3 regions of the Alicyclobacillus fodiniaquatilis genome follow, and region 1 is predicted to be linked to each of the others. Evidence: riboswitches for the same ligand, from Rfam matches in the RefSeq annotation. Region 1 holds a riboswitch; each other region holds the start of a gene.
What was found. Region 1 has a riboswitch for cyclic di-GMP ahead of ACFSB2_RS05660 (CpsD/CapB family tyrosine-protein kinase). Riboswitches for the same ligand answer to the same signal wherever they lie in the genome.
Positions count from the first base shown of each region.

Region 2: another riboswitch for cyclic di-GMP. It lies ahead of ACFSB2_RS18070 (STAS domain-containing protein); the one in region 1 lies ahead of ACFSB2_RS05660 (CpsD/CapB family tyrosine-protein kinase).
Region 3: another riboswitch for cyclic di-GMP. It lies ahead of ACFSB2_RS05230 (helix-turn-helix domain-containing protein); the one in region 1 lies ahead of ACFSB2_RS05660 (CpsD/CapB family tyrosine-protein kinase).

Region 1 is NZ_JBHUCX010000018.1:40,192-42,458, forward strand. It holds gene ACFSB2_RS05655 (YveK family protein) at 1-146, opposite strand, end outside; gene ACFSB2_RS05660 (CpsD/CapB family tyrosine-protein kinase) at 173-865, opposite strand; cyclic di-GMP riboswitch class I at 1,282-1,368, opposite strand; gene ACFSB2_RS05665 (VanZ family protein) at 1,531-1,923, shown strand; gene ACFSB2_RS05670 (IclR family transcriptional regulator) at 1,952-2,267, opposite strand, start outside.
Region 2 is NZ_JBHUCX010000073.1:36,346-38,612, reverse strand. It holds gene ACFSB2_RS18075 (PP2C family protein-serine/threonine phosphatase) at 1-734, opposite strand, end outside; gene ACFSB2_RS18070 (STAS domain-containing protein) at 738-1,049, opposite strand; cyclic di-GMP riboswitch class I at 1,192-1,275, opposite strand; gene ACFSB2_RS18065 (hypothetical protein) at 1,562-2,267, shown strand, end outside.
Region 3 is NZ_JBHUCX010000017.1:16,317-18,583, forward strand. It holds gene ACFSB2_RS05220 (PcfJ domain-containing protein) at 1-79, opposite strand, end outside; gene ACFSB2_RS05225 (hypothetical protein) at 93-434, opposite strand; cyclic di-GMP riboswitch class I at 981-1,066, shown strand; gene ACFSB2_RS05230 (helix-turn-helix domain-containing protein) at 1,297-2,267, shown strand, end outside.

The DNA of each region.
Region 1 (2,267 bases):
AAAGTGGTACTGGCTACATATTGCGGTTGGATAATATAAAATGAAAAAATGGCGCTAATAATCATAGCGATGAGCGGTATGGCTACCACCATAATCCAACGCCTGCGAATAATCACCCAATATTGTCTTAGTTCTATCTCTTCCATGTTCTGCCCCTTCTCGAATCAAAACGCTAATTGGCGTTTGAAGCGTAATATTGATAATAATACAAATCGCCTTTTGAGCGTTTCATTCGGTTGAGTACTACCCCTAAAATGCGTGCATCTATCTGTTGTAATGCATGGACGGCTTTTTTTACGTGCACTCTGTTCGTTCTTTGTGAATCAATGACAAATAGCACGCCATCGGCTACTCGGTTCGCCACCAAAGCGTCCGTCACGGTCAGCACAGGCGGCGTGTCGATGATAACCAAATCAAACTCTGTTTGGCATTGTTCGATGAAGTCGCTAAATAGTTGGCTGGATAAAATCTCAGAGGGGTTCGGCGGAATCGGACCACTCGGCAGAATAAACAACCCTGGCGTTTCAGATTCAATGACAGCCTCTGCAAAAGTATGTTCCTTAATTAATAAGCTGGTCAAGCCAGCTAGATTGGAAATTTGAAAGGCCTGGTGAATCTGCGGCTTACGCATATCTGCATCTATCAGTAAAACACGTTTCCCCGCTTGGGCTGATACAATTGCTAAATTACTTGAGGTCGATGTCTTGCCCTCGCTCGGAACTGTACTAGTAATCAGTATCACCTTTGTGGTATCAGCCACACTCGCAAATTGAATGTTTGTCCTTACATTTCTATATGATTCTGTAATTGGAGATCTCGTGTTGGTTTGTGCAATCGGCTTGCGACCGCGATTGCGAATGCTCAAAATCTGACACACCCCTTCGTCACTTTGGACACAGCTAATCCCCAAAATTCGACATGAATACCCAATATCCTGCAAGGAATATGGAGTGAAATTTATGAATTTTGGGGTGCAAAAGAGCGCGCAAGTATCACTTTACATAGAAGTCAGTAGCAATAGGATTGAATATGTTGGAAAATGGGATTGCAAAATCAACTGAAGTCTCGGTCAAAACACCATCCTGCTGGCGCGTGCTTTACAGGGCCTGGCGATTTTTACATGTCCGCTTTACCGTCCGAGTCATTTTTTTTGGCGACTACACATAGGGCAATTGCTAACAGGCAAGCACTTCCACAGACGATAAAAGCACATGCAATCCATACATATACCATTGTGTGACACACCTCTCCTATTTGCACACGACATAACGGAGGTATAAATACGGCAACTAGCTGGCATATCAGGAAACTGAATGAGCCCCTATCGCTTTGCGTCATCCCTTTTCAGAATTTTTGCTTCGTTCGTATGTGTGTGACGCCTTCATTTTAGCGGCGGCAAGTAAGCTTGTCTAGCAAGTTGTGGTAGAATGATCATATTTCATGCAGGGTGCCATCTGATGCTCGTCATCTTATGGAGGCAAGTCGCTTCATACAGTCTTGTAAAGATAGCTTGAGCGGGGGTGGTTCCCAGTGCAGCAGCGTGTGTTTTTTGTGGTTGCCTGGGCTTTTGTGTTGTTTTATTTCACTTGTTCACTTGATCCATTCACTTTGCACATCAGTGGTTTTCACTTCCAGCCGCACCCCCACTTCAAATCATTGCTGAAATTGGATCTTCATCCGTTGCACCCGTTTTGGTTGATCCAAAAAATCGGTCATTTCAGCGGTTTCTTGATCATGGATGCCCTGTTGGTCAAACTGTTTCGCCGTCGCAATGCAGCGGCGATTGTGACCGTGCTGTTTGCCATCACAACTGAAATTTTTCAATTGTATTTCATGCGCGATGGACGTCTGTACGACATGGTGATTGATTCACTCGGTGTCGCCTTATCCTATTTTTTGCAAGCGAGATCGCGTATTCGTTAAGTTCGCTCGCTGTGCCTGTGGCTGAAGTTCAGGGGAGTTTCGCCAGGATGTCCTTTTGGCATGCCTTGACCAAGGGAATATAGCGTGCTGCGGTGTCGTCATCGAAACGATAGACTGGGGCGGTGACACTGAACGCGCCATACAGGACATTGTTTTTGTAGAGCGGAGCAGCCATGCACCGCACCTCGGCCTCGTGCTCACAATCGTCCATGGCATAGCCTTGTTGCGCGATTTGCTGCAACATCTGCCGCAATGCCATTTCATCTGTCACTGTATGCGCCGTGTATTTGTGCAGTTTGGTGCGCGCAAAATACGCGTCCAACCGTTCTTCACTCCAAGTTGAA
Region 2 (2,267 bases), on a different contig from region 1:
GAGAAACATCGCACATCATCTGTAATATGTTGGATTAACTCCAGCAAACTTTGGCCTTTTTTTTCTTCAATCGCTTGCTTCAAGTTGTGGTATCCGTATTGGTTCTTGTTGGTGTCCATCGCCTCAAGAACGCCGTCGGTACATAAAACCAACACGTCCCCTGTTGAAAAAGGCACCGTAAAATCTCGATATTGCCGATTCTTTAACAGACCGATGACGGTTCCCTTCGCCTCTAGTTTTATCGACCTTTCCTCATTTGCCCGCATTAAAATTGGATTGGGATGTCCAGCGGAAGTATAAGTGAACTCCCCAGATCCGACATGGAACACACCGCAGAATAACGTGGAAAAAGCGTGGAGGCGCGTCATATCTTTCTGCAGCGAGTTATTCAATTGCCACACCAGTTCACTAGGTGTTCGACTAAAATTAGTCAGAATGCGCACTGTAGACCGCACCATCACCATCAATAGTGAAGCAGGGATCCCTTTTCCCATCACATCGCCAATCAATATCCAGTACCGTCCATTGCGCTCATCATAGATAAAATCGTAATAATCACCACTCAGACGATAAGCCGGAATAGACAGACCCAAGCACGACAGTTCACTGCAAGCTGGAATCTCATCATCTAACAGCATTTTTTGAATCGTCTCAGCCGCCTTTACTTCGTCTGATGAGTGTTCTATCGATTCCAGATACTTCTCAAACTGGTGCTGCAGTTCGTTCGTTCTCAATGGCTATCCTCCATTCAAGCCATGCAGAATATCAGAGATACCCATCTCATCTAATATTTCCATAATATAAGGTGGAATGGTTTCGACCGTAATGTTGCCCCCGTCTTCCCTCAGTTCCATTACAGAGCGCAATAGAAGTCCGATGCCTGTAGAATCGATAAAATGAACCCCGCTAAAATCCAGTGATATGGTTTGATCACGATGCTGTGCAATCTGCACCAAAACCTCATCAACTGTTGAAAAATCCACTTCACCGACCATTTCGATGACTATCGAATCTGCAGAACGATTTTTTATCTTTACCGACAAACTCAAGTGCCTAACCCCCCCGTGCAACTCACTAACCAACCCTCTTTAAATCTGTACAGAAAATGAGATTGCCGTTTCACAATTCCCTCGGGGCACATAAATAAAAGCAACCCCTAATCAATGAGGTTGCTTTACCAGAATTGTATTTGGTAGCAACCCGGCGATCGTAGACAATGTCCTTAGACCCGTAGCTTTGCGTCTCAGCGTTTCCACTGATTTGCCAAATGACGATTTATAAATTGTCTTCCTTGCGTAAATCTCCACTGTGATTTGAGCATTCCACAATTGAAAACATCGAGGCAGAGGATCTGTGAGGCAAGAAGATACAGTCATATACTGTCTTTCATCACTGAATCCTTAACACGACACCATTTCATTCGACAAAATGAGACACAATCCTCCACATGTTCAAAGATATCGCTAGAAAATACAGGAGAGGCACCACTTTACAAATGAATAATATTTCTAGATAATTTGTACAAAAGTAGACGTCTCGTTACAATAATGGTGTATTAGCGTTGAATGAACGGGACGTTCGAGCCGTGTTGGAACGACTTTTATCAGATGTCTTGGGATATGAACCGGATCAAATTGACCGTGAACCGGACCACGCAGACTTTCTCCTTTTGTATCGCGGCGTGAAATTGATGGTCATTGAGACGAAGGATTGGGACGTCTTTCACAAACAAGAAGCGTTGGACGCTGCACTCCTGCAAGCCTGCACGTACGCCGAACGTCATCGGGTTCAATACATCGCCGCGTTTGACGGAGTGCGTCTAGTGTTAGGTGAACGCGCTGGAAATGAAATACGCCTCAAAATCGAATTATGTATCGATGAAGATGAACCACACGAAAACCTGTTTTTCTTCTCTCACTATGGCTTGTCTAAGTTGCCAAAAGACGTGATGCGCGCATTGCCCATCTCCCCGAATGAAGTCGCGGCTGTCGATATGAATTTATCAGAATACAAAACACATCATGGCGTCAAACTGCACTACTCCTGTTTTGCCTACATTGGAGATCTGCGCGCGAAATCGACATGGAAAATGCCCTATCGAAATGAAGATGGGTCCGTGGATACGCGGCGGATCGACAAAGCCGTAAACTATTTATTTAGTCCTGGTGGATATCGCGGCGCAACGGCGCGCGAGAGCAGTGTGCCTCAAGCGGCACAGCCGGAAGTGGCGCGCAAACTTGCTATCGCCTATCAGGAAATCGGAAAAT
Region 3 (2,267 bases), on a different contig from region 1:
TTACATATGCGGCCAGTTCCTCACTGACCGCACTAGAAAAGTGACTCGAAATTTTGCTGATCGCCGTATCTGTTACCATGCTTTTACCTCCGTTAAAATAGTGACGTCTGAGTAAACTCTTTAGCATCAAAAAAGGAGACTGATGGAATTGTTGTCTTTGCTACATTCGGTTTTTCTCTGAAATAATCAAGAACTATCGAAAACCCTTCTGAGTCAGTCAGTACTGCGCAATTTCCCTGACGCTTTTCTTCGGCAATTTTCCGCATTGCTTCCAAACTTTTAGAGATTGTCTTACCTTCTAACGAAAAGTGTTCTGCTTCTGACGGATTTTTTTCCAAATGGCTAATCAAAAATTGACCTACCACTTGGATATAAGAACTGCTCTTATTGGCCTCCATTTCAGTTCTAAAGTTTAAAATGATTTGTTCTTGCATCGATTTTCCCTCCTTTGAGGAACAGGAACCTGGCGAATTACTGCCCTCAGTGATACTATTATTATATTCCCTTTAAAGGGAATTGTCAAGAAAAAGCCCGTCATATCAACGAATTCAGAAGGAAGTCACGTGTTGTCAATGGGTCGTGGAATACCGCACTGACAGTAATTTTCTGTCAGGAGGATATGCCGCGAAAGCCCATTGACAGCAAGGCTAAGATTCTCCATGCTCTCGGTCTGTCCAACAACTCTGTTGTTGGACCTGCCATGCGGCGAGCTACAGGGGTATATAGGGGATTGGTCCCCTATAGAGCCCTTTAGGGCGGTGGGGGAACATATTTAGAATTGCCAATGCAACCTTTGTGGTGAATACCGAACGCGTAGAGTACTAAGCGGTTGATAATCTACTTCTTTGAAGATGTTTTTGAGATATTTTGGTCAAAAATTTTTCACATATAAGTAAATCGTGGTACTATTGTCTTATTCCATATCAAATATTGTCGAATTTTGACGACTAGGGGGCGATTTTACTCTAAATTTAAGATCATCGTTAGTGGGGCAAACCAGTGGAAACACTGGGACGCAAAGCCATGGGTCTACGGACATTTTGTCTACGACTGCCAGGTTGCCGAAGCCCTCATGGGCCTTTTTTATTTTTTCAGGTATTATCAACCCACACCAGGTGTTGGTACTGCCAAAGGTGATAATGGAGAGCTCGAAAATACGATGAGTGCCAATGTAGCCGACAAAAAGAACATTCCAAATATTTTGCGCATAAGTATCACACCTTCCCAAGGCAATGATACTACAACCTAAAATTGTCCCGCACGAGACTATTTGGGGAGCGCGAGGGGATACGCCGGGTGATCGGGCAGAAAATTAAACAGCTACGTCTAGAAATGGGGATTTCACAGGAAAAACTAATTCACGGTTTGTTTGATAGAACGTATCTTAGCCAAATTGAGCGCGGACTAAAGGTACCTCCACGTGAGACATTAGAGAAACTTGCAGAACGTCTTGGTATACCTGTCCATGAATTAACTGAGTACAGTGAGACCACTGAGCGTATTTCAACAATGTTGAGTTCGGCTCGTGAAACCAAGAATTTGGCTACGATACGAGAAGCTTGGGAGACAGCATTAAAGGTACAATCAATTGAACAGATGGGTGAATGCGTTCTGGCTTGGGCAAGTATCGCTGCAGAACAAGATGCTACTTCAGTTGACCTCCTCGATGCCATCAATCACGTTTTGATGCTGATGAGCAATACAGCTGGTCCGGAGTCATCGTTGGTGCTTCAGATTCTGATGATAAGGGCAAACACATACTATTACTTGGGGATGTTTGACCAAGCTGTTTGGGCTTACCGCAGCCTAGAAATTCGTCATCCACCTGATGAACTATTAGGACGGGTGAAAGTGAGCTTAGGAAGCTCGTTAATGGCTCTTATGCGTTATGAAGAGGCGCTACAACAATTTTCAGAGGCACTTATCGTTGTTGACATTACAGACCTAACGCGGGCGCGAGCTCACCAAGGCGTTGGAGGATGTAGCAGGTATTTACGTCTATGGGAGCAGGCTATACAACATTTGGAGAAAGCCTGTGTACTATTTGCCGGACTAGAAGAGGAATATCGGTATGTTTTAACAAGACATTCACTTGGAATTCTTTTACTTGATAAGTTCGAATTTGATAAAGCACGAACCATCTTTGCTGAAGTTCAGACGTTTTACATAGCACACGAGATGAGCTTACATCTCGCTGAACTATACGAGGAAATGGCACGTATCGAGTTTTATAAAAAGAACTATCAGCGAGGGAATACTTGGTGTAA